3 regions of the Anaeromassilibacillus sp. D41t1_190614_C2 genome follow, and region 1 is predicted to be linked to each of the others. Evidence: predicted binding sites of a transcription regulator. Region 1 holds the regulator's gene; each other region holds the start of a gene.

What was found. The regulator LexA, encoded in region 1, represses DNA repair genes until DNA is damaged. The targets are predictions, from matches to a motif close to CNAACANNTGTTNG.
Region 2: a site for LexA is predicted at 5,274-5,287, ahead of dinB (DNA polymerase IV). Genes of this name have one in related genera too.
Region 3: a site for LexA is predicted at 5,023-5,036, ahead of recA (recombinase RecA). Genes of this name have one in related genera too.

Annotation. Positions count from the first base shown of each region.
Region 1 is NZ_JADMOD010000001.1:446,232-457,133, reverse strand. It holds gene I2G69_RS01940 (hypothetical protein) at 71-505, opposite strand; gene I2G69_RS01935 (M23 family metallopeptidase) at 914-1,657, opposite strand; gene lexA (transcriptional repressor LexA) at 2,199-2,783, shown strand; gene I2G69_RS01925 (cyclase family protein) at 2,855-3,448, opposite strand; gene I2G69_RS01920 (5'-methylthioadenosine/adenosylhomocysteine nucleosidase) at 3,559-4,263, opposite strand; gene I2G69_RS01915 (N-acetylmuramoyl-L-alanine amidase) at 4,472-5,515, shown strand; gene I2G69_RS01910 (discoidin domain-containing protein) at 6,357-10,902, opposite strand, start outside.
Region 2 is NZ_JADMOD010000001.1:271,004-281,905, reverse strand. It holds gene I2G69_RS01195 (DUF2156 domain-containing protein) at 1-307, opposite strand, end outside; gene I2G69_RS01190 (dTMP kinase) at 300-977, opposite strand; gene thyX (FAD-dependent thymidylate synthase) at 974-1,744, opposite strand; gene I2G69_RS01180 (YitT family protein) at 2,199-3,071, shown strand; gene I2G69_RS01175 (Dabb family protein) at 3,222-3,521, opposite strand; gene I2G69_RS01170 (PPC domain-containing DNA-binding protein) at 3,535-3,954, opposite strand; gene dinB (DNA polymerase IV) at 4,045-5,262, opposite strand; gene I2G69_RS01160 (toxic anion resistance protein) at 5,406-6,551, opposite strand; gene I2G69_RS01155 (5-bromo-4-chloroindolyl phosphate hydrolysis family protein) at 6,572-7,741, opposite strand; gene clpB (ATP-dependent chaperone ClpB) at 8,214-10,823, opposite strand.
Region 3 is NZ_JADMOD010000023.1:15,267-26,168, forward strand. It holds gene I2G69_RS13515 (DUF1385 domain-containing protein) at 1-290, shown strand, start outside; gene prmC (peptide chain release factor N(5)-glutamine methyltransferase) at 287-1,156, shown strand; FMN riboswitch at 1,249-1,363, shown strand; gene ribD (bifunctional diaminohydroxyphosphoribosylaminopyrimidine deaminase/5-amino-6-(5-phosphoribosylamino)uracil reductase RibD) at 1,517-2,623, shown strand; gene I2G69_RS13530 (riboflavin synthase) at 2,604-3,251, shown strand; gene I2G69_RS13535 (bifunctional 3,4-dihydroxy-2-butanone-4-phosphate synthase/GTP cyclohydrolase II) at 3,264-4,499, shown strand; gene ribH (6,7-dimethyl-8-ribityllumazine synthase) at 4,496-4,969, shown strand; gene recA (recombinase RecA) at 5,168-6,331, shown strand; gene I2G69_RS13550 (regulatory protein RecX) at 6,360-6,977, shown strand; gene rimO (30S ribosomal protein S12 methylthiotransferase RimO) at 6,981-8,303, shown strand; gene pgsA (CDP-diacylglycerol--glycerol-3-phosphate 3-phosphatidyltransferase) at 8,326-8,925, shown strand; gene I2G69_RS13565 (helix-turn-helix domain-containing protein) at 8,971-9,315, opposite strand; gene I2G69_RS13570 (TasA family protein) at 9,516-10,622, shown strand.

The DNA.
Region 1 (10,902 bases):
TAAATTGCCATCTAGAGGGAGCAAAAAGGGGTCCTGGCACAAGGCCAGGACCCCTGGAACAGCCGCCAGCTTATGCATTCATCATTCTGGCGGGCACTGCCTTTCTGTTTGTCGGGCAGATATTATATATGATGCCGTCTTTTGCCACCATGGAAATGGGGATTTGGGGCAAAAGCTTATGAAGGACTTCCACAAATCCATTAACGGGGGCTTCCGCCATTCCCGTCACAATATGAGTCGCTCCTATTTGTTTTACAAACCCGACTGCCAACAACGCTGCGTCATCATGAAAATAGACGGACATTTCTGCCTGCACGTCGCGCGATGTCTGCCGCAGATACTCCAACTCCTCACAGTCGGCATCGAACCCCGCCGAAGTCGGCTGTACACACAATACATGCAGTGGAACCGACCGCTCTTCTGCAATCCGCTTCCCTGCTTTAATCAATCTGTCACAATCGCGCTGGCCTGTAACACAAACCAGAACCGCTCCTCTGCTGTTCACGAATGTACCTCCTTTCTACCAGTCTCATTCCGTATGCCCGTGGGGAACCGGGCTATACAAACCTGTCTGTTCTCTTTCCCCGTCTATTTAAGTATAGTAAAATTTCCGCTGGGTATGGTAACGTTCGGTGTCTATTTCATGAATAAACTGTTAAGGATTCACCCGAACGGACAACTCGCATCCAATTTAATCTCCACCCCGTTACATCAATTGAAACGCACTTCACCGAAAAGAAGGGGCCTTTTCATTTCGTATATAGTGTACCACGAAATTAATAATATTTCCAGCAACATTCTTGTAATTTTTATGAATATATTCTAAACTTTACAGGCAGAGATCAAAAAAGCAGAGTCAAAAGATTCCTCTCTTGACTCTGCTTTTTATGCCCCTAAACGTTGCCGAGGGCGCCTATTCAAAGATTGTGAGGGGGTCAATCCACTTGCCGGACTTCTTAACCGCAAAATGTAGATGTGGGTCGTCAGCGCTCTCACAAGGGGTTGTCCCAACCGTCCCGATTTTTTGACCGGCCTTGACCGTATCGCCGGCTTTCACGTCCATCGTTTCCAGGCCACAGTAGCATCCGCCGGTCTCGCCGTGCTCGATATATACGACATTCCCAAATAGGTCGTCGTGGTAGGCGTTTTTCACGGTCCCATCGGCGATCGCTTTCACTTCCGTGCCCAATTCCGCAGCGAAATCCACCCCCGCATGCGCGCGCCAGTCTTTCATCGTTTTAGAATAGATTAGATTGTCGATGCTAAATTTTTGCACAACCGTTCCATCGACCGGATACGAAAAAGACAATGGAACCGTCGTGGTCTTTACGGCGGGCTCTTCCGAGGAAACCGGCGCTTTGGATTGCGGCGCCTGGCTGCTGGGGGATGTGCTCGGCGGTGCGGATGGTGTGGAAGATGTCGTGCCCGGCGAGCTGCTTCCGGGGACCTCCAACACGCCGCTCACCGCTTCATTCGCTGGATAGGCCGTTGTTTGGCTGCTGGATGGTTCCTCCTCCGGCGTCGCATAGTTGATAACGCTATCATACGTCGTCCAGGCGGCCACACTGATTGCAATTAAACAGACGCCCAGAGCAATGTAAAAGCCTTTGGAAGCCCCTCCGGATGAATGGTTCTTCTGATAGTGGTTGTTAGTCATTCGTTGCACCTCCGAGTCTATTTTTGCCACCTATTTCGGGGAATATGCGGCAGCTGCAAAAATAGGAACCGTACACAACAAATGAAAAAAGACCGAACCCTTACGGATTCGGTCTTTCTTCTTAGCTTGAGGGGTATATTGAGGAGGGTAGAACATGTATCAAGTTCTGGTGCGGCTCCATTGCTTGATTACGGTTCTTATTATACCCACTTTACCGATTTGAGTTGTTACGATGCTATGAATATTCTTTAAACTATTTCAGTAGATTTTTTGAACGAATTTCCGTAGAAATTGCCAAAAAGGGACGCTTTGGGAAGAAATCCCTCGAAAGTTTCACAAACAAACGTTTACATTTTTTGACCGCCTGTGTTATAATGGAACTATTAAAATAACCATTCTCATAGATGTGTACCGCCTTTCTCTATAATAAAGGGGCAATGGATAGAAGCCTTCGCAGGCGCCCATCTATTTTTCTAACATGCTCTTCCGAATGGCTCCGGAAATGGATCGAAAACCACCACCAGGAAAGTGAGGATGCGATATGTTGACAGAAAGCCAAAAGAAAGTATACGACTATTTAAAAAGCCGGGCACAGGGCGGCCTTCCTCCGACCGTTCGGGAAATCTGCAAAGCGACCGGCCTGAAATCCACGTCCAGCGTCCACGCGCACCTGAAGACACTGGAACGCGAGGGATATATCAGCCGCGACGCCGGCCTCAACCGCGCCATCCATCTTGTGGGGGAGCAGCCCACTGTACAGGTGCCGGTCGTTGGCCGTGTGGCTGCGGGGCAGCCCATCCTCGCAGTGGAAGAGGTGGAGGGCTATGTCCCCTTCTGCCCGCCCAACCAAAATGCCGACGACTACTTTGCACTGCGCGTGCGCGGGGAAAGCATGAAATGCGCCGGCATCCTGGACGGGGACCTTGTGATCGCCCGCAAAGTATCCACAGCAGAGGACGGGGAAATGGTCGTCGCCCTGATCGAGGATGAGGCGACGGTCAAATATCTGTATCGGGAGCCGGACCGCATCCGCTTGCAGCCCGATAACCCGGAGTATGAACCCATCTATGCGACCGACGTCACCGTGATCGGAAAAGTCGTCGCAAGCATCCGCTATTATAAATGAGCAAACATCCCCTATAAACAGACCGGCGCGGCTCTGCTTTTAGCAGAGCCGCGCCGTTTGATTTTCAAAATTTAATCCGCTTCGCCGTCTTCCGCCAACAACACTGCCCGGAGAGGGGAGGCTTCCGCCCCCTTCAAGTAGAGTGGGAACGCCACCAATGTATAGGTACCCTCCTTCACATGGGACAGGCACAACCCCTCCAAAATGGGAATATCTGCACCCAGGAGTTCAACATGCGGCCCCGCCTCCTCATGCGGCGCGCCGATGCTCCAGGCATCCGTCCCAACCAACGTCACGCCGGCGGCAGCTAAGGCAAATGCAGCGCTTGTGGAGAGGTAAGCCTCCCCTCCACCCTTGAACAATAGGATCTTTTCGCAATAGGGCATGATACGGTCGATGTCGGCCCCCGTGACAATCCCGTGTGCTGACACAACTGTGCAGCGCCCCATGAACCGGGACAGGTCCAGCTCGTCCACCGTCTTTCCGTCGTCGATAAAATGGCGGGGGGCATCCACGTGGGTGGCAGAATGGCACCCGGTATAGAACCCGGAGAGATTGTATGAATCCCCCAGCTCCATGCGCCGCACCAGTTCACGGCGAGGCTCTGGGTCCCCCGGATAAACCGGTGTAGAAAATAGCTCCCGCGAAATGTCGATGACCTTCATATCCTGCCGCCTCCTTTTCCCTGTCACTTTTTGTAATCTTTTGAAATCTTTTGAAAGATCTGGTCCGTTTCTTTTGTTTTATGGGTAGGGGATTTCTGCTTGCTCGATTCCTATATATTTTCCAACATTGGCAGCGCCGTGCAAAGCAATTCGGTTGTCTGATGCGCGGCAAAGGTGGAAAATTGCTCATAGTCCACGCCCGCGTTGCTATCCGCATTGTCGGAAATACAGCGCACCGCTGTGTATTTGGTTCCATTGATATAGCACACCTGCGCAATACTTCCGCTCTCCATCTCACAGGCAACCGCCCCAAAGGTGGAGGCGATCCAATGAAGTTTTTCTGCACTGCTGATAAATTGGTCCCCGGAGGCGATCCGCCCAATGTGGACGTTTCCCTGGTACGCGCAGCGTCTCGTAGCCTCGGCAAGCACCCGATTCATTTCAGAGGAGGTGGGGATGACAACCAAGTTGATTCCGGATACCATGCCAATCTGGTCGCCGATCTGGGTGGTATCCACATCGTGCTGAATGGCACCGTCCGCTAGGACCAGGTCCCCGATCTTGACATCCGCGCCGATTCCGCCGGCAACGCCGCTGTTGATAATCCGGCTGGGCGCATAGCGCAGGATCATCGTCTGCGCACAGATCGCCGCATTGACCTTCCCAACATTACAGCGCGCTACAACGCACTCTACCCCTTGGATGGCGCCGCGCACAAAGTCCATTCCACTGATGGTTTCCGTCTGTGGATGTTCCAGTTTTGCAAGAATTTCTTCTACTTCAATCGCCATTGCACCAATAATACCGATCATCATTCATCCCACCATTCTCAAAAATACAGACCGGTTTTCTTCGGAAAAAACCGTCTGAAAATCCATTTTTTTACAGTATACCTGATTGGCGTTGGAAATGCAATTGCTTTACATAATCACAAAATTTCTGTTGTATTGAAAGAATTTTTGTAATATAATTGGAACTGTTCAACAACCCGATGTGTTAAAGAGAGGATGGAGCGAAAGAAAGATGAACCGAATACTGAAAAAACTTGTTTCCGCAGTTGCCCTGGGCCTGACCGTCTGCCTGTTTTCCGCATCTTTGTGCAGCGCTGCGGCCGCGGCAGCAGAGCCTACACAGGAGCGTACCATCGCAACCCAGCAATACGATGGTCCCAACGGCCGCTTTAAGGTCTACCTAAGCCCGTCTGCCCAGCCTTGGAATCCCTATTGCGACGGCAGCGGCAGCGAGGAATACTATATGCGGCAGGTTGCCACCGCTATGATCCCCTACTTGCAGAGTTACGGCATTGACTACGTCCTGCCAGGTGCGCAAACGGGGTCCTCTTCCACCCAAAAAGCTTTCCTGACCAACCGTGCGAACGAAGCCAAAAATACCGGATGCGACCTCTATTTGGCGATCCACTCCAACGCCGCCAACGGCAATACCCGCGGCACGCGTATTTACTATTATACAAAGAGCTCGGAAAGCCTACGTTTTGCAAAAGTTTTGCAATCGAATTTTAATTATCCAGACAAATCCAACATCAAGCTCGCCTACAACGACGCGCTGATGGAGATGTACCTGCCTACGATGCCCCATGCATTGATTGAAACTGCTTTCCACGATAACGCGCAGGACGTCACATGGATTAAGAGCAATATCAACACCATGGCTAAAAGTTTAGCGGACGCGGTGAACGCATATGCGCAGGGGAGCTCCGGTACTTCGGTCGCTGCGGGCCTTTCTATGAACCGTATTTTTGCAAACCTTTCCACAGGTACTGCCATTATTTTAAATGTCTCTTCTACAACCGGCCAGGCAGTTCCAACCTTGACTTGGCGCTCCAGCAACCCGGCGGTTGCATCCGTTGACCAAGGCGGCTTCGTATTGGGTATGAGTGCTGGCGATACAGTAATTTCGGCTACTACTCCAACGGGCCAATCTGTGAGCTGCACCGTCACCGTGACAGGGCCCACCATGCAGATTGGCGGCGGCCCGGTGGCTTCCGCTGAGGGAGAGTACATAGGGGATTCCACTGAGGAAACAGGACCGATCACTCCAACCGCTTGAAATCCATATTTATGATAGACCATCAAAACCACCTGTCGAATGTGTGGTTTACACAGGGCTAAAAGCCCATAGCTACCGGCCAGCGCCTTACGGCGCTGGCCGGTAGCTATGTCCAGGCGGGGAGGACTTATTTGCCGTTATTTTTTGCAGCCTTTGAAGAGGGATTTCCATTACCGGCTGCCCTTCCAAAGGTGTTCATATTCCTTTCCCTTTCATTGGCCTTATGCCATGCCGTACTTCCCCTGTTCTGCAAAGGGTTTTCGAACGGTTGCCTCCTTTTAATCCCAAGGGAGTCCATCTGACTTCTCGCTTTTTTCTTTGTAGAATACGTTCCTCCTATCCTTCAACGCGGATGCCATGGCGATCAGATCACACACTTCACCATGAGGCAAGCTCATATGAAACATGATTTTCCCGTTTTGATAAATCCATGGGCCTGATTTGTTTAAATTACGATAGACAATCCGATGTGATGGTTGCAATTCCATGTTGTATGTGCGAAACTCGGCTTGTCATTTATTTTTGAATGTCCTCCTTCTGTTGTTTCTTACAGTTTCCAGACCGTAAACTTATTCAGAAGGAGTTTTTCTTTCTATATCATCGGCACGAGCCTTCTTTTGAACCACGCGACTATCACGTGGTTTTCTTTAAATATAAGGAAGGAGCCCGGCACAAGCCGGGCTCCTTTTATATTTTGGAAGGAAGAAGAAAAAACGCTTATGGATTCCCGTCCGCCATCCGGGGTGAGGTTGCCCGAACGGCGACGATTTAGAAAAGGAACACAAATAGTTGCCTAGTAGCGGCCAGGCTGTTGCCTGATTCCGCATCTAAGGAAAATTGCTTACGCTCCGATGGTCACCACACAGTGCTTCTGCGGTGCGCCATTCGGCAGGGTGGTATAGATGCCAGAGGACTGGCCACTCTCGCCCACCGCCCAAATGCGATAGTAGAAATCGTTTCCAATCCGTGCAACGAACTGCGTCTTAAACACGCTGCCGTCTCCCACGGTAAAGCTCGGGACCATGGTGTTATCACCGTTGCAAACTGTCATCTTAAAGCAGTATGCCTGCCCACGCTTCATCGTAAAGTTTACGGTCGTATCGCTGCGCACATATGCGCCGGCTGCTGCAACGCTCTGGCCTGCAGAGACTACGCCTGCCGCGCCGTATGCGTTGGAGGAATTCTGGGAAGTGCTACCCTTCGATCCGTTTCCAGGATTCGGAGCGGGTGTCTCCGCCTTTTCCAGGCCCTGTTCAGCATCTTGCAGCTGATAGAACGCTGTCGCCAGCATCTGTCCATCCGCTTCTTCGTCCGCTGCTACCGCCTTTGCCGCAGCCAGCGCACTCCGGAACGTTGCGGCACTGCTCGCTGTATAAGCGTCCAGGTCTACGCGTTCCATTTCTGCAATATATGCTTTCAATTCTTCTCTCGACGGGATCTTCCGCAGGTTCAGCATGGCTTTCACCAATGCCTGGGCTGCTTCGTCAATCGCAGACTGCGTGGCATTCTGATCCAAAGCTTTTGCCGCTGCATAAGCGGTTTGGAATTCTTCCTGGCCATCCGGCAAGTACTTTCCAGCCTCGATATCTTTTGCCACGGTCTCTGCTTTTGCAAGCGCAGCATCCAAGGAAGTGCGGTCCGCAACTTTTACCAGGGCCTGAGCCGCATTCAGCAGGGCATCATATGCCGCGGTGATGTCGTTTTCCAGCGCTTCGTTGTCCGCCAGGACATCCGCTGCTTGTTGCAGGGCTTCCGCGAACGGCGCCCAGCTTGTGCTGGTATAATCGCTCTCGGACAAGTTCTTCAAAATATCGTACAGGTCTTGCAAGGCGCTCTTATCGCCCGGCTGGAAGTCCAAATAATGGATGACATCCAGCAAGTCGCTCCACGCCTGGTCGATCTCTGCCTGCGTTGCCGCCGGGTCTTCGATAACCTTTCCAGCAGCATCGTAAGCCTTCATGAACGCTTCTTTTACGCTCGGGATCAGCTTATCCACTGTGCCATCATCGACATAAGTCTTGGCGTATGCATAAAGCTGCTCCAGAATCGTCTTGTTTGTGACATCAAACAGGAAATCGCTTTCGGTTCCCACGTCTTTTGCCGTCACAGTGTACGTGTAGGAGCTTCCGGTGATATTTTCGGTCTTGCCGTTGACCGTCACAGCACGGAACTGCTCGCCCTCTCTGCGCGGTTCAAACGTCAACTCTACCTGCATATCATCCGTCATGTCTTCTATGACGTATTTTCCGAGCAGGTCGGCAATCTTCTGCGGCTCGCCGTTCACTTTCAGTGTGACGTCTTTGCTGTTATAGGTGATTACCACGGAACTAGATGCCACGGTTCCCACCACTACAAAGGCGCTGTCTGCATTGAAGTGGTCGCTCTGCCATACAACAACGCCGTTCTTCACGGTGCAATCCACATTCCGGATCACGCCGTCATTGGATACTTCGACAACACGCAGGGTATCCGGATTCAGCTGGGCCGGAACCGGTGCGGAAATCGTTGCGACGCCATTGGGTGTTACTGTTGCGCCGCCGGACTGTACATCCACGGTATATGCCTTGAATCGCTCCTGCGTTCCTGCGAGGGAATTCTTCAGTGCGTCCACGGCTGCCCCGGAGGACAAGTCTTCGACAAACAGTTCGCTGTCTGCCGGCAAAACGCCGCTATCGCCATGGACGGTGACACCCGTTTCTGCATCCAGCAGGTCGACCGGCAGTGCATTCAGCTGATCAGCAGCTGATGCATAGGTGTAGAATGCCACATCGTCAATCTGGCCCTTAAAGGCTGCCGTCGTGCTGCCAATCCGGTTCAGCGGGGTGATCAAAGACGCCCACTGGTTTCCGCCGGTCGCCGTATTCTCCAAGGTATGAACCTTTTCTCCATTGACATACAGGGTGGTTTTTGTGAATTCCATGACCATCGTAATATGTACCCACTCGCCCTTGGGCAATGTGTAGTCAAACGAATAGTCACGGAAGTCGCGCGAGAAACCAAACTTTCCTGTCTCTTTCTGTACGGCCTTGATCGCACCGATCGAGGACTCGAACAAGATCTGCTCGCTGCCGTCGCTATCGGCATCGCGCTTGACCCAGAAATCCAGCGTAGTATTGATACGCGCATCCGAAACCGGCGTCTCTACATAGCTCTCGCCGCCTGCCAACGTCAGTGCTTTGCCGTCGCGGCCGTCCGTATAGGATACGTTCACGCCTTCGCCCAGCAGGTTGTTTGCATTTGCAGAAGAATCGCGCGTTTCTACGCTATCTTCGAAGTCATAGCGCAGGACCGTCTGCGTATTGCTGTCGACTTCGTAAGTCGGGTTGGTGTTTGGCGCATACAGGACCTCTTCCGTCAAAGCGTCAATTGCTGCCACATCATAGTCCTTACAGCTGCTCCAAAGCTTCTCGCCGAAGGTGGGGAGGATGTCAAACATGCGGTCAAACAGTTCGACGTCCGTGGTACCATTGTCTCTCGGCACGCCTTCGCTGATCTCACCTTTGCCGGTCCTGTCGTTCCAGAGTGCATAGGAACCGCCGAGCATCTGCGGATCGCCCGCCGGAACGACCAGTTTGCCGCCATAGATCTTGGTCGGGTCGTACGTATTGAGGATATGGCTCTTAGACAGATAGTCCCAATAATAGCCCGCGCCAGGTACGATATAGACATCGCCATCGTTGATGTTGATCATCTGATAGCCCTTGTCGTACATCTCCTGGGCATCCGCGTAGCCGACGTACCACATGTACATCTGTACGTTCTCCGCCGTGATCGGCGTCACGCCGTCGTTCTCCGTCTGAGAGCCCCAGAGCCGCGGCGTATGGTTCATTTCGTCGCGAATGAAGCGCAACAGGTCGTCCTGATATTTCCGGAACGCTTCCTTGCCTTCCTGATTAGAACCCTTGTACTCGTCCGTGCCGATGTTGACCACAGTATCCTCGAGGAACACCGGATCGTCCTCTTGCATGTACTCCGCCCATACGGACTTGATAAATTCTACGGTTTCTGGATTGGTGACATCCAGGTAACTGGTGTTCGGGTTTCCGTCGCGTCCCAGATCCGGGCGCGCCCAAACAAACGCCAGGGAATGTCCGGGAGTGTCAAATTCCGGCACAATATTCACGCCCTGCGCCTTGGAATCCAACAGGAAGTTCCGGAAGTCATCCTTCTTGTAATAGAGGTCTTTGCTGGTCAGATTCGGCACATCCGATTCCAGACGGAATCCGGCATACGTGCAGTCAAACGAGTTGTCCGACAGATGCAGGTTCAGGTCGTTCATCTTGTACCAGGACATCTGCTTGACCCACATCTCCAGGTAATCCATCGAGACAGGCTTACGGGCCACGTCGAACATGAACCCACGGACCTTGTACTTCGGATAATCGCGCACCAGGCCCTTCGGGATCGTTGTGCCAGTCTGCTTGAGGATCTGAAGAATGGAACGTGTCGACCAGAAGGCCGCTGTCTCCGTGCTCATACGGATGGTGACGGCATCGCCGATCTCCATGTCATAGGTCTCTTTTTCCAGCTCGATATCGCTCGGCTTGAAGTAGAAATCACCGGCGGCTGAATCTTGGCCGATTTCCACCTGGATGGGGTTGCCGGTGATATCCAGATAGTCCTCCGCAAAGCGGTCCGCCATATCCTTGTACGATTCATCCAATGCAGGATCGAGCAGGATGCGGCTGTTTTCGGTGATTTCAAAGTTCCCCGTATGGCCAAACCACTGCTGCAGCTCCGGCAGCACCTTCGGCTTTGCATTCTGCGAAAGGGCCGCGTCGTACTGGCCGGGGACCGTCATAGGTACTTCATACAGAATGGTTTCATCCGGGTTGGTTGCGCTGACGAGTTTGTACTCAACCATCACGTCGGTATCCACCAACGGCTTGAGGATGTTGCGGTTCGCATCGATAACTTGCTCATAATCGGTACCGCCATAGGTCACTTCAACGCCTTCCGGCATCTCCGGGATCTCCAGCTTGGTATCCTCGTCCGTCAATTTGATGGAGCTCAGAAGGTTCTTCGCCTGGTCAATCTTGCCGACGAAATCCAGATCCTGATACAGCCCAAACTCGCAGAGTTCTACGCCATTTCCGCCTTCTACAGCGTCAATCACCAATTTGACATACTTGGACGTATACTGTTCGTCCAGGATGAACTCCTCTTCCGCTTGCATCTCACGTTCGCCTACAGAATAGATCGACTTCCAATCCGTGCCATTGTCGGAAAGCTCGATATGGAAATCCACACGTGCGTCCGTGTTGTTCCACTGAAGCTTCAGACGGTTGAACGGAACTGCTGCGGGAAGCGTAACCTCCAGGGAAGCGGTATTCTCAATGTTTCCGCTCGCCCAATAGGTGGAGAGGTCGCCGTCCAACGCATAGTCG
Region 2 (10,902 bases), 180 kb from region 1:
GTTCCGTCTCCTGTTTGGTCAACCCCCACAGGCGGAATTTGCATCCGGCTTCCTTTGCGTCGGCGAGCAACAGCTCCACCTTGCTGCGCAGATCCCCCGGTCCCAACGGCAACTGATAGAACCGGTTCCCCTCGGTCCCGGAACACCGCAGCACCCACCCGTCGTGCTGGCACACACGCGTGCCATACGCACAGGACCAAAGGTATAGGGTGCCAAAGGCAAATTCGCTGCCCATTCCGCCGGACGCGGAAAGCGCCGGCTGCATCCATTCACGATCCGAAACTTCTGGAATTTTCCAATTAAACATATAAGTTAATCTCTCCTGCCAATTCTTTCATCAATTCCCTGTGAATCTGTTCCATAGGTTTAGCATTGTCGCCCTCTGCGCAATTTATAACCAGCCAGCCGAGCATTTTTGCAGCGTAGGCCGCACTTTCCCGGCAAGCGCGCAGATAAGCCGTATTGCGCTCGTGGATATCCTTCTTTCGCTCGTCGCCGTGATAGCGCCCGCTCAGAAGCTTTTGACTCACAGAAGGGGGCATGTCCAGATAAACCGTGCAATCCGGTTGTGGAAGCCCCAGTTTGTTGTATTCGTAATCCTGCACCCACTGGATGAATGCATCCCATTTGTCCCTGGGCAGCTTCGACATCTGAAACACGATGTTAGAGGTGGAATAACGGTCCGCAACAATCACTGCGCCGCTCTGGTAGTCTTCCTTCCAAAACTGCGCGTAGCTGGCAAAACGGTCCACCGCATAAAAAGAAGAGGCCGCATAAGCGGACACATCCTCCGGATTTTCTCCAAATTTCCCGTCCAAATACATCTTTGCCAATGCGGAAGAGGGCTGCCCATAATCCGGGAATGAAATCTTCCGCACACGTACGCCCTTTCCGGCCAGCTCCTTACACAGGAACTCCGTCTGCGTCGCTTTCCCGCTTCCATCCAGCCCTTCCAAGGTAATCAGTTTCCCGCTCATGCGTCTTCCCCCGAATGGAAGAATGCGCGTACTTCATTTGCCTTTCCGCAGGACATCTTCCCCTCCGGACAGATGCCGCGCAGGCAGCCAGGGCCGGCGTTTGCAAAGAGATGCGGCGCAACCTTGCGCACCAAAAACAGCATCTGTGTTGCAACGTCCCGGATCTCCCACTGCGCACGGTTGCAGCAGCGCAATGCAAAGAAGTTTTGGAGCGACCGTGCGTTGAACGTGCAGACCATTTTTGTCTCGCAGGCGTTCGGCAGTACAAAACGTGCATCTTCAATCGCACGTTTCTCCGCAGCACGCGCGGCCTCCTTTTCGCTTTTCCCCTCTTCCAGCAGGGCCTTTCGATGTTTTTCCATTAAAAGCGCCGTCAAGCGCTCATAGTGCCGGCGATCCTCTTCCATGGCCGCCAGAAATTCCTCCTTCGCCTCCGGGATTGCCTCGATCTCCGGCGGGACCACATAGGCAAAATCGCTCTCCGCGACATAACGCTGGCTCTGCACGCTGAACGATGCAATGCGGTGGCGTGTGATCTGCGCCAACAGCGAGCGGGAAACGCCCTCAATCCCAAAGGTAAACGAGGCGTGCTCGATCGGGCTTTCGTGTCCGATTTCCGCCAACATCTGTACAAAAGAAGCCGTCTTTTCCTCCGTCAATCCCTCGCCGATCTGGTCGATGGAGGACGGCGAATAGCAGAGCTTCGCCGCCATCGCGACCGTCTTTTCCGGCTGCGGGGTATACGTTAGAAGGGTAACCTTCGCCATAAGTACTCCATTCCCCGCCGGTTTCCATGCACGGGCAGCGGCCGGCGGCACCCGCATCCCCATCTTTTGGGCGCATTTTTCGCCCTGTTTTTCGGCAATAATTGATTGTATTATAACAAATTCTTCCTATTGATTCAAGGTATACCGGCCGCGCGCCAGCCGAATCGGCAGATTCCCTATCTTCCATTCGTAGAATTCTTGAAAATACGTGAACCATATAGTAAGATAAAGATAGAAAGGGGAATTTTTCCTCGGAAGATAAGAATCCCACAGCGCTCGAAGCGCGGAGAAATCCTCCGGACCGATTTTTCATTGTCCGGCTTTCCATCAATATTTCTGAAGCGGTATCACGAACCTTTTCCAAGGGATGGCCAAAACGCCGCAACTGCTAAAACTACCATTTTGCTGCTCTTCTAACATAAAAGAAACGACACCGTTTTACGGAGGGATCGCGATGAAATTCGCTCTGCCAAGCCAAGAAACTGTTCTAAAAGCCGCCAAAGAGTATACACTCATCACTCTCAGCACCCTATTGATGGCTGTGGGCATCTATTTCTTCAAGTTTCCAAATAATTTCACGTTTGGTGGGGTGACCGGCCTGGCAGTGGTTGTCAGCCAGGTGATGCCCATCTCCCCCAGTACGGTCAACTTTATTGTAAACCTCGTCTTATTGCTCTTAGGATTCCTCTTTTTGGGCAAGGGATTCGGCGTACGCACTGTCTATTCCAGTATGCTGCTGTCGGTGGCGCTTTCGGGGATGGAATATCTCTGGCCACTGGACAAGCCTCTGACGGACGATCCCCTTCTGGAACTGATCTTCGCCATTGTGCTGCCGGGCCTTGGTTCCGCCATTCTGTTCAACATCGGCGCTTCGAGCGGCGGCACGGACGTCGTGGCGATGATCCTAAAGAAATTCACCAGCGTCAACATCGGCAACGCACTCCTGCTGAGCGACCTGCTGATCACGCTGTCGGCTTTCTTCATTTTCGATATTAAAACATTCCTGTTCTCGATGCTGGGATTGTTCTCCAAATCCCTGGTGATCGACAACGTGATTGAGAGCATCAACCTGTGCAAATATTTCAATGTGGTTTGTAGCAGCCCGGAGCCCATCTGCGACTACATTGTGCATAAGCTTGGCCGCAGCGCCACCGTCTGTGAAGCGGAAGGCGCCTTCTCCCATGATAAAAAATACATTATCTTTACGGTTCTCAAGCGGTATCAGGCTGTGCAGCTCCGGCAGTATATCAAGCAGGTGGAGCCCGGTGCGTTCATCCTCATTTCCAATACCAGCGAGATCATCGGCAAAGGGTTTCACAGCGTCTAATCTGCTTAGATACCCGTGAAAAAAAGGAACATCTGGTACAGCAACACCAGGTGTCCCTTTTTGATTTCTAAAAAAGTTCTTCACAAATATTTATCAAACATTGGAAAGTATCCTTCCCAACAAAGCAGGCGAACGGTTTTTCAACGCCGTTTATGCGATTTCGTAATCGACGCAGGCGCGTCCGCAGGTGGAGGCGCGCACTATTTCCGCAACGGCCAGATGCGCCGGATTGGTCTGATAGGCGTCCTGGTCCTCCTTGGTCGCAAACGCGCAGTACAGGGCGATGTCATATTCCCCGCCGTTGTAATTCGCGCCGAATTCAATCTCTTTCAGGCCCGGCACCACGCCCAACAGCGCCTTGAAGCGCTCCTGCAGGGAAGCAACCAGTGCTTCCGGGTGGTCCTGCTTTACCTCGTCCTTCCATTTCCACATGACAATATGCTTGACCATTGGTAGATCCTCCTTAAAAATCAAAGATATTCAGCCCCGTCTCCGGGTCCAACCTGCGCCCTACATGGCCCTCGACCTTCCGGACAAACAGCTCACAGGTGGCGCTGACCACCGCCTCGTTGAGATGCCCGCCGATCACCTTTCCGGTGAGGTCCCCGAAGGTGGCGTGCAGGTGCAGATAGGGTTCTCCGTCTTTTTCCGTGATGTTCCCCATCAGGGAGGTCAATTCCATCACGCCGTCAAAGGTGTTGGCAACATATTTCTGTTCATCCACCCGGTACACGCCCACCACCACATGGTTGACCGCACCGATGGCTGAAACCGTCCCCAGCGAGATGGATTCCTTCTCACATAACTCCCGCAGGCAGGCGAGCACCTCCTCGCCCCTTTGCAGGCGCACAACATACGTATCTCCAAACACACGGTATTGCATGGTATCGCGATCCTTTCCATCCGTCCGGTGAACACACCGGACGAACGCTGATTTGTCCTCATTTTAGCAAGACCTTGGCCGGAATGCAAGTCAATCCGCGCCGATGTCGTTTTGCAGCACCCCGCAGATGGACACCGCATCCTTGCCAAACTTTTCCCGGATGGCGTCCAGAGTGGTCTCCAGCTTTTCCTGCTTTTTGCGTTCCTCCTGCCGGGAGTGCTCAAACAGGCTGAGCTGTTCCCCCGGCGCTTCATCCGCAGGCACCAGGTTGGTCCCGGTAAGCGTCAACATGCGGATCGGCGCATTGGGATTCCACGAATCCGCCAATATCTCCATAGCTGCACGGGCCAGCTCCTTTGACAAAAAGGTCGGCACCGCGAGCGGCTTTTGCCGCGAGATGGTTTTAAAGCTTGGATTGCGGATATTGAGCTGTACCGTATAACATTTCACCCCACTGCGGCGCATACGCGCTGCGACGGTATCGGCCAGGACTGTAACGCCGAGCCGGATGTCGTCCCACCCGACCAGGTTCCTTTTAAAAGTCAGCCCATTTCCCACCGACTTGACCTCTTTCGGCTCATAAATGCTCTTCACGGGGCTCTTGTCAAGCCCGTTTGCGTAGTCGTAGAGCTCGCCGCCGGCCTTTCCAAGGCTTGCCACCAGCGCCTTACGGTCTGCATGGGCCAGGTCGCCGATGGTGCGGATGCGCATGTTTTGCAGGGTTTCCCGCGCGCTTTTCCCAACATAGAGCAGGGCGCTCACCGAAAGAGGATACACAATGTCCCTGTAATTTTCCCGCGAGATCACCGTGGTCGCATCGGGCTTTTTATAGTCGCTGCCCAGCTTGGCAAAAATCTTATTGAAGGAAACCCCAACCGAAATTGTCAGGCCGGTCTCCCGCTGGACCTCGGCGCGCAGGCGGTCCGCGATCTCCGGCCCGGAACCGAACAGCCTCTGGCTCCCGGTGACGTCCAGCCAGCTTTCATCGATGCCGAAGGGCTCCACCAAATCCGTATAGCGCTGATAGATCGCGTTGACCCGCTTGGAATATATGGCATACTGGTCACGATGCGGCGGGGCGAGCACCAGGTCGGGGCATTTGCGCCGCGCTTGCCAGATGGTCTCCGCGGTTTGGACGCCGAACCGCTTGGCCCGCTCATTTTTTGCCAATATGATCCCGTGCCGGTTCTCGGGGTCCCCACAGACCGCCATCGGCACATCCCGGTAAGCCGGATGCAGCAGGCATTCCACTGATGCGTAAAATGCATTGCAGTCACAGTGCAGAATCACACGATCCGGGCCCTCCATACGCTCATCTCCAATCAAATGTTCTACCTTATTATAGAACGCTGCCGCACAAAAATCCAGTGACTCTCAAATGGTTTGTATTGGAAAAACAGAAAGCCGCCCGGTGTCCATGCACCGGAGCGGCCGATCTGCTATCTTTCGCATTATCCGCGGATTTCCAGCAGCTTCTGTTTGAGTTCGTTTTCCAAGCGGCCCAGCTCCACCTCCGCCTCGCGGCGCTTCTGCCGGCCTTCCTCCTGTATATGCATCACTTCGTCCAGGGTGGAGATCAAATTTTGGTTGGTTTCGCGCAGGGTTTCCATATCCACGATGCCGCGCTCGGTCTCCCTGGCTGTCTCCACGGTCGCCATTTTCAGCGTCGCGGCATTCTTTCGCAGCAGCTCGTTCGTCATGTCCGTAACCTCGCGCTGTACCTGCGCCGCCTGCTGCGAATGGGCGATCCCCAAGGCCAGGGCCATCTGGCTCTTCCAAAGCGGGATGGTATTCACCAGCGTGGACTGAATCTTTTCCGACATCTGCGTGTCGTTGCTCTGCACCAGCCGGATCTCCGGCGCCATCTGGATGGACACCATGCGGGTCAACTCCAGGTCATGCAGCTTTTTGTCGAAGCGGTTGCACAGGGCGTTCAGATCGTTGGCGGCCTGTGCATCCTCCGGCAGGCCAGACTGCTTAGCCTTTTCCACGAGCTTGGGGAGTTCTTCCTGCTGCACCTGCGCCAGTTTCTTTTTTCCTGCCAAAATGTACATGGACAGCTCTTTAAAATAGACCTTGTTCATCTCGTACATCTTGTCCATCATGGCGACATCCTTAAGCAACTGCACCTGATGGCGCTCCAAAACCGCGCAAATCTTTTCGACATTGGCTTCCACCTTGTCGTATTTCGCTTTTAACGCGGTCATCTTATTGGCTCCCCGTTTAAAGAATCCGAAGAATCCTTTCTCCTCTTCCTCCACGTCAAAGCTTTTCAGCTCCGTTACCACACTGGACAGCATATCCCCGACCGCGCCGAGATCCTTTGTGCGCACATTGTTCAGCGCATCCGCCGAGAAGTCCGCCATCTTTTTCTGGGCGCCCGCGCCGTATTGCAAGATCATATTGGAATTGCTCAATTCGATCTTTGCGGCAAAATCGTCCACCATTTTGCGCTCTTCCGGCGACAGGCTGCTCTCGTCGAACACCGGCGCTTCGGTGGGCGCCTGCGCAGGTTCTGCCTTTTGCAGTGAGGCGGACGGCTCATCCGCAAAGGGCTCAAAGGTCAATACGGGTTGCTCCTGAAAAGTCTCGTCCATAGCAATTTCCTCCGATTCATTTACGGTTTCTTCTTGCGGAACGCATCCTCGGTCAGGCCCTCCTGCGCGAGCATGGTTTCCAACACGGAGATATCCGTCGAAATATCCATCACATCATCCTGGAACAGGCTGTCCAGGAGATTCTCAAAGGCGGTGTTGATCGTATCCAACGTATCGCTGATCTCAGCCTTCACTTTGGTGACATTTTCTCCCTGCACCGGCTGTCCGTCAAACTCGCGATAGGCCTTGACCAATTTTAAAGTGGTCGGCAAATAATACTGCATAAATTTGCGGATATCCGGCAATTTCTGCGGATGGGCCTCCACATGGTCAAAAATCTTCGCGCAGATCTCTTCCAATCGGGACAGCTTCCGCGAAAATTCTTCTCCCGGAATCGCACGGTTTTCCTCGCGGATCTGCCAGAGATAATCGCGCCCCTCGGCAATCGCCCGCTCACATTCGCCGGCCTCATCCGCCTCCGGCTGTTGCTTTTTCCGTTCTTCTTCCAACTGCCGGCGGCGTGCGCTCTCTTGGGCTTGCAGATACTGCCGATAGGTCTCGTTCGTGGCAATAAAGCAGGTCTCCTGCTCATCGATATGCCCTTCCGGGAACAAGCCGTCCCGGATCATCTTCTGCAAATCGCGAATGACAAAGGATTTTGATTCACCCACAGAGGCCGCCAAAAGGTCGAGCGAGCAAAAGGTATCGCCATTCAACTGCGCCTGATACCGTTGAAACCGGCGTTTCCGGCGGACTTTGCGCACGCCGCAAATAGCCAATACGGTAAACCCCACACAAAGCGGAACCAGCACCACACTGGAGATCGCAAACGCGGCCCAGGGCATTCCCGCCAGCAGAGAAGCGAGCGCAAGGATCACAAACGCCAGACCGGTTGGGATTGCCCCAGCCAACCCGACGATCTCCATGACGGTACCCGCAATCGAGGTTCCCGGGTTCCTACGGACACGCAATTGGGTATTTGAGCGGGGAACAGGCCGCCCCGGATATACATAAGGCTTCGGAGGGGCAGGCCTGCGAGGTGGAACCGGTCTTTGGGGCGGGACCGGACCTCGATGGGCATCCACATTTTCCCGCACTGTGCGGACCACGGTCTCTTTCAGATCCAGGGCGTCCTGGACTGTCTGGTGGATTTGCTCCTCCAAATGATCTATAAAATCTTTATCAATCATACGGTGTTCCTCCACACCAGGGAATCTTCCCAGAATATAACCGGTTTCATTATATCGCATTCCTTATAAAATAACAATATTTCGTGCGATGAACCGAAAGCAATTTTGACATCAGCCCATCGTTTATCCGATAATCAAAATCACTAGTAACCTAATGTTTGCCCACCCCCAGAGGGGTTCGTACTTGCCGAGTCCTGGAACGGATACGAAAAAATCCTTGCATCGCTTGTCCTGCTACTGGTAAACCAGTTCACTTTGGTTTTCTGTAACATTCTGCAAAAACTCCCGAGTGCTTTGCTCGAAATCTATTTTTTTGGGAATCAAAGACGATCTTCATCTAATACGAACTTGTTTCGCCAAGGCTTTCTTATTTACCCCTGGTTGGATCAGGGGATGTTAAGCCGAAAGGCAGAAAAATGCAGTGCAATGTGCGATACACATTGCACTGCATCCATTCTTCAATGAGCTTCTATTATCCCTCATCTTTTACAACAAGCTGCTTGCCATCATAGTCCACAAGGAGCGTCTCACGTGGCTTGATGTTCCCCTGAATGATCTTCTTCGCAATCAGGGTTTCGACCTTGCTTTGGAGGAAACGCTTCAACGGGCGCGCACCGTAGACCGGGTCATAACCGCTGTCTACAATGAACGTCTTGGCTTCAGGCGTCAGCTTCACGCCGAGCTGCTTATCCGCCAGACGGCGCTGTAAGTCCACCATCTGTAAGTCCACAATATGGCCTATTTCGTCGCGCGTCAACGGCTTGTAGAAGACAATCTCGTCAAGACGGTTCAGGAATTCCGGCCGGAACTGCTGCTTCAACAGCGCGTTCACCTGCTCCTTCGCCTGTTCGCTGATCTGGCCGTCTGCACCGATCCCTTCCAGGATGGCGCTGGAGCCGAGGTTGGAAGTCAGGATGATGATCGTATTCTTGAAGTCCACGGTACGGCCCTGCGAATCTGTGATGCGGCCGTCGTCCAACACCTGCAACAGGATATTGAATACATCCGGGTGCGCTTTCTCCACTTCATCAAAGAGGATGACGGAGTACGGCTTCCGGCGGACCGCCTCGGTCAACTGGCCGCCCTCCTCGTACCCGACATATCCCGGAGGCGCGCCGATCAGACGTGACACGGAGAATTTCTCCATATATTCGGTCATGTCGATGCGGATCATATTGCGCTCGTCATCGAACAACGCCTGCGCCAGGGCCTTTGCAAGCTCTGTTTTGCCCACACCTGTGGGGCCCAGGAAGAGGAACGAACCGATCGGGCGGTTCGGATCCTGAATCCCCGCGCGGGAACGCAGGATCGCTTCGCTGACCTTCTCCACCGCTTCGTCCTGCCCGACCACCCTCTCATGCAGGATGTCGTCCAGGTGCAGCAGCTTCTCGCGCTCGCTCTCCATCAGCTTGGAGACCGGGATGCCCGTCCAGCGGGCCACGATCTTCGCGATCTCCTCCTCCGTGACCTTGTCGCGCAGAAGGTTTGTCTCCGAGGACTGGCTCTTTTCCGCGATCTGCTCTTCCTCTGCCAGCTGCTTTTGCAGCTCCGGCAGCTTGCCATACTTATATTCGGCGGCCTTGTTCAAATCATAGGCGCGTTCGGCCTTTTCGATCTCTGCATTGACCTGCTCGATTTCCTCGCGCAGCTTCTGCACTTTGCCGATGGCCTGCTTTTCGTTTTCCCACTTTGCCTTCATTTCCTTGAACTGGGCGCGCAGGTCCGCCAGTTCCTTCTGGATGTCCTTCAAATGCTCCTGCGTCAGCGGGTCGGTGTCCTTTTTCAGGGCCGCTTCCTCGATTTCATGCTGCATGATCTTGCGGGAAATCTCGTCCAGCTCGGTCGGCATGGAGTCGATCTCCGTGCGGACCATGGCGCACGCTTCGTCCACCAGGTCGATGGCCTTATCCGGCAGGAAACGGTCGGAAATATAGCGGTTGGAGAGCGTCGCCGCGGCAATCAACGCCTGATCCTGGATCTTGACGCCGTGGAACACCTCATAACGTTCCTTTAAGCCGCGCAGGATGGAGATAGTGTCCTCCACGCTCGGCTCATCCACCATGACCGGCTGGAAGCGGCGCTCCAAAGCCGGGTCCTTTTCGATGTATTGATGGTACTCGTTGAGCGTCGTCGCGCCGATGCAGTGCAGCTCACCGCGCGCCAACATCGGCTTGAGCAGGTTGCCTGCGTCCATGGAGCCCTCGGTTTTGCCCGCGCCCACAATGGTGTGCAGCTCATCGATGAACAGGATAATCCGGCCCTCGCTCTTCTTGACCTCGTTCAGCACTGCCTTGAGGCGTTCCTCAAATTCGCCGCGGAATTTCGCGCCGGCAATCAGCGCGCCCATATCCAGGGAGAAGATTTTGCGGTCTTTGAGGTTGTTCGGCACGTCCCCGCGCACAATACGCAGTGCCAGGCCTTCCGCAATAGCGGTTTTGCCGACGCCGGGTTCGCCGATCAGCACCGGATTGTTCTTCGTCTTGCGGGACAGAATACGGATGACGTTTCGAATCTCGTCGTCGCGGCCGATCACCGGGTCGAGCTTATGGTTCTTTGCAAGTTCAACCAGATCCTGGCCGTATTTGGAGAGCGCGTCATAGGTTTCCTCCGGCGTGTCGCTGGTCACGCGGGTGTTGCCGCGCACGCTGGACAGCGCGGTCAGGAAGGCGTTCTTCTCAATGCCAAAGCGCTGGAAGACGTCCTTCATGGCGTTGTTAGGCCGGTTTAAAATTGCAAGCATGATATGCTCGACGGAAACATACTCGTCCTTCATCCGGTCGGCTTCTTTTTCCGCCGCAGTCAGGACTGCATCCACGTCTGCGGAAACATAGATTTTCCCCGCCTCACGGCCCGGGCCGGTCACGCCCGGGATGCGGGAAATCTTTTCCGCCACTGCGCGCTGGACGGCGTCGCAGTCTACATGCATCTTTTTCAGCAGCTGCGGGATCAGCCCGTCGCGCTGTTGCAGCAGAGCCGCCACGAGGTGTTCTTCCTCGATCTGCATATTGTTGTTTTCAATGGCGAGGTTTTGGGCTTCCTGGATGGCTTCCAGGGATTTTTGGGTGAATTTCTGTGCATTCATGTTCAACCCCTCCTATCGTTTACACATTCAGTGTTCATGCGGGTTTGAAATATATTTTTAGCACTCTTTTATCGAGTGT
Region 3 (10,902 bases), on a different contig from region 1:
TCTTCATCCCGTTCACAAACCCCATCCTGCGCACATTGGTCAAATTGCTTTGTATTCCGGTGGTGGTGGGCATCGGCTATGAGCTTATCCGTATCTGTGGGCGTTATGACAACCTTGCCACGCGCATCATTTCGGCCCCCGGCCTCTGGATGCAGCGGCTGACAGTCAAGGAACCGGACGACAGCATGATCGAAGTGGCGATTGAGGCGATGAAGGCGGTCATCCCGGAGGACGGGACGGATCTGCAATGCCCGTTACAGGCCAAGCAGCCAAAGGAGAAAACGGCATGACGCTGCGGCAAACGTATCAAAAGGGAAAGATGCTTTTAGAAAAGGCAGGGATTGAAACCCCTGCCTTTGATGCTGTCTGCCTGTTTGAAAAGGTCTTTGGTATGGATCGCCAAAAGCTGATGATCCATGGGATGGAACCGGCGGAAGAAGCGCACGCGGCCGCATATTGGGAGCTTTGTGAAATGCGGGCGCAGGGGCGGCCGTTGCAGTACATCCTTGGCGAGTGGCCGTTCATGGATTTTACGCTTTGCGTGGGAGAAGGCGTTCTGGTGCCGCGCGAGGAGACGGAGTTGCTGGTGTATACAGCGGCGGAACGGCTCCGTGTGGGCAGCGGCGCGAAAGGGCCTTGGAAAGGGATCGACCTCTGCGGCGGAAGCGGCGCAGTGGCGATCGGGCTTGCATCCCTGCTCCCAGGGTTAGAGATATCCTGCGCAGAGCTCTATGCGGATGCTTTCCGGTTTTTGGAGGCCAATGTCCGCCGGCTGGCAAGCAAGGCCGTCCATCCGGTCCGATTAGATGTCTTGTCGCCGGAATCGGCCGCACCGTTTTCCGGGCTAGATCTCGTGGTGTCAAACCCCCCTTACGTGGAGGCGGGGGTGATTGCGGGACTACAAAAAGAGGTGCAGCAGGAACCGCGCACAGCCCTGGACGGCGGGGAAGATGGGCTGGTGTTCTACCGGGCGATTGCGCAGCTATGGGTCCCGCGTTTGAAGCCCGGCGGCGTTGCCGCTGTGGAGATCGGGGAAGAACAGGCGCAGGCCGTGACGGAATTGTTCCAAGAGGCGGGTGTGCGGGAAATCGAAGTGCGCAAGGATTTTAACGGGTTGGACCGCGTGGTCGTAGGATGTTTTTATCCGGGGCCATGAGAGGGGAAGGCCCTGGCAGATGAAATGCCAAACGAAAAGGGTCCCAGGGATTGACTTTTTCCAATAGGAGGAGTATACTCAATTCAATTGAATAGGATCTTCAGGGCGGGGTGCAATTCCCCACCGGTGGTATAGCCCACGAGCCGCATGGCATGATTCGGTGAAACTCCGAAGCCGACCGTATAGTCTGGATGAAAGAAGATCGTGTATGGCAGAATAAAAACGTCTCTGCACGCATGGATTTGCTCTGGAATGTTGGATTCCAGAGCTTTTTTATGTTCTGTGGCCAGAAGCCCCCTGCCATTTCAGGATGCCTTGAACGACCGTTCAAGGCATTTTTCTTTTTTTCGGAGGTGAAAGATGGAAGATCAAGATTATATGCGCTTGGCCCTGGAACTGGCGAAGCGGGGATGCGGCTGGACGAACCCCAACCCCATGGTAGGGGCAGTCCTTGTAAAGCATGGCCGTATCATTGGACAGGGATACCATACGCGCTATGGAGAGCTCCATGCGGAGAGGGAGGCTTTGAAGGCCTGCACGGAATCGCCGGAGGGCGCAACCATGTATGTTACGTTGGAACCCTGCTGCCATCATGGGAAGCAGCCTCCCTGTACCGATGCAATCCTGGAGGCCGGGATTGCCCGCGTGGTGGTCGGTTCGGAAGACCCCAATCCGTTGGTAGCGGGGAAAGGCCTGGAGCGGTTGCGTGTCCAAGGGGTGGAGGTGGCCACCGGCGTCCTGCGGGATGCTTGTGACGCGCTCAACCAAGTGTTTTTCCACTTTATCCAGACCCGGCGCCCTTATGTGGTGATGAAATACGCGATGACGATGGACGGAAAGATCGCCACACGGACCGGCGCTTCCCAATGGATCACCGGCGAAGCGGCCAGGCGGCGTGTCCATCAGGATAGGCACCGGTATGCGGCAGTTCTGGCAGGAATCGGCACTGTCCTCGCGGATGACCCTTTGCTGACCTGCCGGCTGGAGGGAGGAAAGAACCCCATCCGGGTTCTCTGTGATACCCATTTACGGATACCGCTGCACAGCCAAATTGTACGCACCGCCAGGGAAGTCCCCACCATTTTGGCCGCAGTCTCCCCGGAGCCGGGGAGGAAGGCAGCGCTGGAGGACGCTGGCTGCCGGGTTTGGACCCTTCCGGAGCGGGAGGGCCGGGTGGATCTGCGTGCATTGATGGAGAGGCTTGGAGAGGAAAACATCGATAGCCTTCTGCTGGAAGGGGGCGGCGCGCTGAATTGGGCGGCGCTGGAGCAGGGGATTGTCCAAAAGATTCAAGCTTATATCGCCCCGAAGATCTTCGGCGGTGCGGCCGCCAAGACACCGGTGGCGGGCATAGGGGTTGAACTGCCCTCCCAGGCGGTCCGGCTGAAAAATACGGTGGTTGTCCAACTTGGAAAGGACTTTTTGCTGGAAAGCGAGGTGGACGGCAATGTTTACGGGGATTGTTGAAGAAATTGGGACGGTCCGCGCGGTCCGGCGCGGCGCGCATTCCTCTGTATTATCGATTGGGGCTGTCCGAATCCAGAACGGTCTAAAAATTGGCGACAGTGTTGCGGTAAACGGCGTATGCCTGACGGTCTGTTCAAAGGACTCCGGAGGGTTTACAGCGGATGTGATGCACGAGACGCTCAACCGCTCTTCCCTGGGATGCCTCTCCGTGGGCAGCCGCGTAAACCTCGAGCGTGCAATGGCGGCGGACGGGCGGTTCGGCGGTCACATTGTATCGGGACATATCGACGGGGTAGGCTGTATCCGAGCCCTCCAGAGGGATGACAACGCCCTTTGGTATACGGTGGAGGCAGCCCCGCAGGTTCTACGGTATATCGTTGAGAAGGGATCGATCGCTATGGACGGGATCAGCCTAACGGTCGCTTCTGTTTCAGAGACGGATTTTTCGGTCTCTGTTATTCCACATACGGCCAGCGCCACCATATTGGGAGAGAAACGGCCGGGCGATCCGGTCAACCTGGAGACGGATGTAATTGGAAAATATGTGGAGAAGTTTTTGTGCGCATCGAAGGAGGCGCCTACATCCAGGGGCGTCACCTTGGAATTTCTGGCGCAAAACGGATTTTAAGGAGGAATTTCCATGTTTCAATATGATTCGATTGAAGACGCATTGGAGGCGCTGCGGCAGGGACACTTGATCTTGTGTACCGACGACCCCGACCGGGAGAACGAAGGCGATCTCATCTGTGCAGCCCAGTTTGCAACCACTGGGAACATCAATTTTATGGCCACCCATGCCAAGGGGCTGATCTGTATGCCCATGTCGGCCGCATATGTCCAAAAGCTCCGGCTCCCGCAGATGGTGGCCGACAATACGGATAACCATGAGACGGCGTTTACCGTCTCCATCGACCATGTATCCACAACCACCGGTATCTCCGCTGCAGAGCGCTCCATCACCGCGATGAAATGCGTTGAAGAAGGGGCACGTCCGGAGGATTTCCGGCGCCCCGGCCATATGTTTCCCCTTCTGGCAAAGCCGAACGGCGTTTTGGAACGCAACGGCCACACAGAAGCGACGGTCGATTTGCTGCGGCTGGCCGGTTTGAAGGAATGCGGCCTGTGCTGCGAGATCATGCGGGAAGACGGCACCATGATGCGCGCCACGGAACTCCAGCAGAAGGCGCAGGAATGGGGCTTGAAGTTCATCACCATCCGAGATCTGCAAAATTACCGCAAACGTCATGAAAAGCTGGTAGAACAGGTGGCTGTGGCACGCTTGCCAACCAAATATGGGGAATTCACCGCCTATGGCTACCGCAACAAGCTGAATGGGGAACACCATGTTGCTTTGGTCAAGGGGGACATAGGGGATGGACAGAGGCTGCTGTGCCGCGTTCACTCCGAATGCTTGACGGGGGATTGCTTCGGCTCACTCCGGTGCGACTGTGGCCAGCAATTGGCGTCGGCGATGCGGCAGATTGAGAAAGAGGGACGGGGGATTCTGCTGTATATGCGGCAGGAAGGCCGTGGAATCGGTTTGCTCAACAAACTGAAGGCCTATACGCTTCAAGACCAAGGCATGGATACCCTGGAGGCAAACCTCGCCCTGGGTTTTCCTGGAGATCTGCGGGAGTATTTTATCGGTGCGCAGATTCTGCGGGACTTGGGGGCAAAGACCTTACGGCTCCTGACAAACAACCCGGATAAGATCTACCAATTGTGGGACTTTGGGATGGAGATTGTAGAGCGAATCCCCATCCAGATGGAGGCAAATCCGGAGGACCTGTTCTATTTGCAGACAAAGCAGCACCGCATGGGCCACATTTTACATTATGAAACCGATGTATCCAGTGAAGGAGGAACAACCTTATGAAGATTTACGAAGGAAAACTGGTTGCGCAAGGGATGCGTGTGGGAATTGTAGCTTCCCGTTTCAATGAGTTTATCGTTTCTAAGCTGCTCAGCGGCTGTGAAGACGCCCTGCTGCGCCACGGCGTGCTGGGCGATGCGATTTCTGTCGCATGGGTGCCGGGTGCGTTTGAAATCCCTGTGGTTGCCAGCCAAATGGCAAAGAGCGGGCAGTACGATGCGGTAATTGCGCTGGGCGCTGTGATCCGGGGCGCCACCAGCCACTACGACTATGTTTGTAACGAGGTCTCCAAGGGGATTGCGCATGTGTCGCTGGAGAGCGGCGTCCCGGTTATGTTCGGCGTTTTGACGACGGATACCATCGAGCAGGCGATCGAGCGTGCAGGGACGAAAGCGGGCAATAAGGGAGCGGAATGTGCGCAAGGGGCCATTGAAATGGTAAACCTACTGCGCACCTTAAAACGTGCAGACTGATCCCCGGCGTTTTGCTTGAAAGGCGCCCCCTGCCAAAAGATAGAAGGTTTGCAAGAAACTTTGTTCGAAATTTGTCCCCATCCATTGCTTTTCTTTCAAAAATACGATATAATAATGCAAGTTATTTTATGACTTGTCACTTCGAGACGCCGGAACTTCTTCCGGCGTTTTTCCAATCAAAAGACCGGAGGGAATCAAATGGCCATGGACAAAAGCCGCGGCGCGGCTGCGGGAAAAACGATGGATAAAAAGGCAGCGTTGGAGACAGCGCTGGCGCAGATCGAAAAGCAGTTTGGCAAGGGCGCGGTGATGCGTCTGGGCCAGAACGAGGCCATGCATGTGGAGGCGATCCCCACCGGTTCGCTTTCCCTGGATCTGGCGCTCGGGATCGGCGGGCTGCCGCGCGGCCGTATCGTCGAGATCTACGGCCCGGAGAGTTCCGGCAAAACCACGCTGGCCCTGCATTGCATCGCGGAGGGGCAGAAGAACGGCGGCAATGCGGCATTCATCGACGTGGAGCACGCCCTCGACCCGGTGTATGCCCGCGCGTTGGGCGTGGACGTGGACGGCCTGCTTGTTTCCCAGCCGGATACCGGCGAACAGGCGTTGGAGATCACGGAGGCGCTGGTGCGTTCCGGCGCAATCGACGTGATTGTGGTCGACTCGGTGGCGGCGTTGGTTCCGCGCGCGGAGATCGAGGGCGAGATGGGCGATTCCCACGTGGGACTACAGGCGCGCTTGATGAGCCAGGCGCTGCGCAAGCTGGCGGGTGCGATTTCCAAATCCAACTGCGTGGCGATCTTCATCAACCAGCTCCGCGAAAAGGTGGGCGTGATGTACGGCAACCCGGAGGTCACCCCCGGCGGCCGCGCCTTGAAGTTCTATTCCTCGGTGCGCATCGACATCCGCCGCATTGAGACGCTCAAGAACGGCACGGAACAGGTTGGGGCACGCACCCGTGCGCGCGTGGTAAAGAATAAGATTGCGCCGCCATTCCGTGAGGCGGAATTCGACGTGATGTACGGCCGCGGCATTTCGCGCGAGGGCGAGCTGCTCGACCTTGCCGTCAAGCTGGATATCGTGCAGAAGAGCGGCGCCTGGTTCTCATATAAGCAGGAGCGCCTGGGGCAGGGCCGCGACAATGTCAAAACGCTGTTTGCCACCAATAAGGAACTGGCGGACGAAATCGAACAGCAGGTTCGCGCAAATGTCGGGAAACTCTATGCCAAGTCGGCGGTACCCATGCCGAACGCTTCCCCAGCGAAACCGCTGGAGATCCCCGCGCCTGCGGCGGAGGAGGCAAAACCGGCCTCCCGCGCAGCGGCTGCGAAAATCGACATAGAGGCCGACGACGTCGAATAGACATGAATCATAAAAGGATGGGAATGCTTTGTTAGTTACCGCATTGGAGCCGCGGCGGAAACGCCTGACGGCCCTGTTCCTGGATGGGGAGCTCGCCGCAAAGCTGGACGCGGAGACCCTGTTGCAATCCGGCCTGCGGATTGGGATGGAGCTCGACGACGAAGAGCTGTACCGGCTAATCCAGCGGAGCGACGCACACCGCGCGCAGGAGAAGGCGCTCTACCTGTTGGAGCACCGCAGCCACTCCAAAAAGGAACTGGCGGATAAGATTTCCCGGACGGCGGGGCGCGAGGCAGCGGAACGCGCTGCGGAGCGCATGGAAGAGCTCGGCCTGGTCAACGACGCGCAATATGCGCGCAATTTGGCGGAAGAGCTGCTGCAGCGCAAGCGGTTTGCGGCGCGCCGTGCGGAATATGAGCTCTTGCAAAAGGGGATCGACCGCGCGCTCGCCCAGGAAATTGTGGAAGAGCTCGCCCCAGAGCCGGAGGAATCGCTCCGGTTCCTGCTGGAACGGAAGTATCAGAGGTCCCTTTCCGATGAAAAAGGGCGCCGCCGCGTGTTTGCTGCGCTGCAGCGGCTTGGTTACAGCGGCGAGGACATCCGCACAGCGCTGCGGGACTATATCGACTACGAAAATGAGGATTGAAGAATGGCATCTGTTGGAATGATCAGCCTCGGCTGTGAAAAGAACCGGGTGGACGCGGAGATGATGATGGCGCGTCTGCAAAAGGCAGGATATGAATTGGTGGACGACGCCTCCTGTGCGGATGTGGCGATTGTGAACACCTGCGGCTTTATCGAGGCGGCCAAGAAGGAGTCCATCGGGGAGATTTTAGAGCTCGGCAAGCAGAAGGCGGCCGGGCAAATCAAAGCGATCGTGGTCACCGGCTGCATGGCGGAGCGCTATCAGCAGGAGATCCGCAAGGAGCTGCCCGAGGCCGATGCGGTCTGTGGGATTGGAGCGGACGCCGACATTGTGGAAGTGGTGGACCGCACCCTGCGTGGCGAGCATCCGGAGCTGTTCCCCGAAAAGACGCTCCTGCCCCTGTGCGGGGAGCGCGTCCATTCGACGCCGCTCTACTCATCCTATATCAAGATCGCGGAGGGCTGCGACAACCGCTGTTCCTATTGTGCGATCCCATTGATCCGCGGGCCGTACCGCTCCCGCCCGATGGAGAGCATTCTGGAGGAAGCGAAGGCATTGGCGGAAAGCGGGACAAAGGAACTGATCGTCATCGCGCAGGATACCACCCGCTACGGGCGCGACCTATACAAGAAATGGATGCTGCCGGAGCTGTTACATAAGTTGGGCACCGTGGACGGCGTGGAGTGGATCCGGCTGCTGTATTGCTATCCGGACTTCATGACGGAAGAACTGATGGATACGATTGCGCAGGAGCCAAAAATTGTCAAATACGTCGACCTCCCGCTTCAGCATTGCAGCGGGCCGGTGCTCCGGGCCATGCGCCGCTTTGGGGACCGCGAAACACTCACGGCGCTGATCGGGAAGATGCGCGAGCGAATCCCCGGCCTGGTCCTGCGCACCACCGTGATTGCAGGCTTCCCCGGCGAGACGGAGGAGGACTTCGCGGAATTGTGTGATTTTATCAAAGAAATCCGCTTTGAACGGCTGGGCTGCTTTGCCTATTCGCAGGAGGAGGATACCCCCGCCGCCGAGATGGAGAACCAGATCGAAGAAGAAGAGAAACGCCGCCGCGCCGGCCGTGTGATGGAGACCCAGATGGGGATTATGCAGGATTGGGGCGAGGCACAGGTTGGCAGGGTGTTTGACGTGCTCACCGAAGGCTTCGATGAGGAGACGCAGTGCTGGTTTGGCCGCAGCTATGCGGATGCACCGGAGATTGACGGCAGGGTCTATTTCACGGCCGCAGACGCGCCCGCCCCGGGACAGTTTGTGCGGGTGCGCATCACCGCGTGTACGGACTGCGACCTGATGGGCGAAGCGGAATAGCGCGCCCCGTGGAGGTATCGATATGAACTTGCCCAATAAACTGACGGTATTGCGCATGGCGATGGTGCCGTTTTTCGTTGGAGCTCTGTTGTGGCAGGAGCTGCCGCACAACTGCTTGATCGCATTGCTCCTATTTCTTGCAGCGTCCTATACGGATCACTTAGATGGAAAGATCGCCAGAAGCCGGAACCTGATTACCAACTTCGGGAAATTCATGGACCCGTTGGCGGATAAGATCTTGGTGATTTCCGCCCTGGTTTGTTTTGTGAGCTTGGGGCTGATCAACCCCTGGTGGGTGCTGATTATCATTGCGCGTGAATTCCTGGTGACTTCCCTGCGGCTGGTTGCCGCGGACGAGGGTGTGGTGATCGCGGCGAACAAATGGGGAAAGGTCAAGACGGTCAGCCAGATCATTGCCATCGCATTGATCTTGGCGATGCAGTATGCACAGGAGCTGATCGCTGCGGGAACCCTTTCCGCTTTCTCGGTGGGAGGCGTACCGGGCGGGATGGTTTTCCTGTGGATCGGGGAAGCGCTCATGGCGGTTACCGTGTTTTTTACGGTACTCTCCGGAGGAATCTATTTAAAACAGAATTGGAAGGTAATCGGCAATTCGAAATAAGGAAAACAAAAGGCCGCGGACGCACTTGTTGCATTCCGTGGCCTTTTACGTTTTTCGGGATTGCTTTTTCTGCTTCTTTCGCGCACGCTTAAATCGCAGGAAAGCGATGTATTCGCGGAGCTCTTTTTTCTCTGCATCCTCAAATTCGGCGGGCAGAAGCATACAGTTTTCTGCCCTATGGAACGAATAAGGTTCATCCACCAAACCAAGCAGGTAGTCAAGCGATATATCGAATAGTTTTGCGATTTCCATTTTCATTGTGTCATCCGGAGCGCTGCGGTTTCGCTCATATGAAGAGATCGTATGGATGGATACGTTGAGTTTATCTGCTAAATCCTGCTGGGAAAGGCCGTGATCCTTGCGAAGTTCCTGGAGCCTTTCTCCTAACATGGTTTCCCCCTTTGTATATGCAATTTTGTTTGTTCATGCTTATAAATATTATAAATTTTTTATGGTTTTATACAATTAAATGAAAGAAATCTTATGAATTTTTCTTGACACTCATAAAATCCTGCGGTATCATTTAAATAATCCGGAAGAAACTTATGGGTTACCGCGCCCCCATAATCCGAGAAAAAGGAGGAAAAAACATGAAAGCCAATAAAAAGAGGATCGTCCTGTCGGCGCTCTCCTTGGTTTTGGTTTTCTGCCTGCTGGCAGGCGGAACCATGGCCTGGTTTACCGACACGGAAAAAGTGGCTGGCAATTTTTCTGCCGGCATTCTGGACATTGAAGTCAATCCGGACCCGGAGAACGGAAACTTTACGACCACGAAGCCGATGGAGTTTAAGAATCTCCGCCCGATGCTCCTTAAAAATTTTGACAAAGAGCTGGTGGAATACGATGAGGCGACGGAGACGTTCGCCGACGTCAACAATCTGGAAAACAACAACCAGGACCCGGAAAATTATCCCGAGGATAATCTGCCGATCTATTTCCGCCCGGTCCGCGTGGAGAACCGGGGCACCCTGCCGATCTACATTCATCTTGGCATGAATGCGACAGGTAAAGAAGATTGCACAGAGCCGGTGCTCTATGGCGACAACAAGTATGAGATCGACCAGGATCTGTACAAGGATAAGCCGTGTGAAAATACGCTCGAAGACGCGCTCAAGATTTTTGTCTATAAGAAGGATGGAGATACTTGGACGCGTTTGGAGAACATCAACCTCAACAAGGAAACGGCCACCTCTAACGAGAAGATCTGCTACGATCCCACCGATATCATCGGCGCTAACGAAGAGGTTACATACATCATCGGCGGATACCTGCCGCCTGAGGCGGGCAACGAATACCAGGGCCAGCATTATCACGGCGCTCTGGAAGTCTGGGCTCGTCAGGTGGATCAGGGCCCGTACGACCATGGTAACACCGGTGAAGATCCGGAATTTATTACCGTGGATGTACCAACAACATTGATAGACGTAACCGTTCCGGGAACTGGAGAAATCGTTGAAGAGAATCTTATCATTCCCATGAAATTTGAAAAGGGGACTACACAGGCGACGTCGGAAGAAGTTGAAAGTCAAATTAGACAATTCTTGGAGACCTATACCCATGAAGGGCAGGCATATGACTATGCCGGCTCTTATGCACCGCCGACGTTTGGTATCGTTGATAATGGTGATGGCACATATTCGGCGGACCTTGGTGAAACCTATGAAATTTTGCGTATAGATGTGAGTCCCAGAGGATAAAGGGAAACGAAATTTCTCTGAATCTGTAGCATGAATAGGTAAATCCTAGGATTGTGGGGTCAACTGTTACCTCATAAGTTTCAAACCTCTTTTCTTTGCAAAGAAAACCGTTTTCAAGTTTCCTTTCCCATTCTCTTTACATTTTCCGCCCGGCGGCATATAATAAAACGTACAGAATATGTATATTTTAAATGCAGCGAGCGGAAGAAGTACCTTTGGATTTTCCTGCAACAGAGAAAAAGCGCCATGGGCTGAGAGCGCTTTTGGCGGGTGCCGGAGG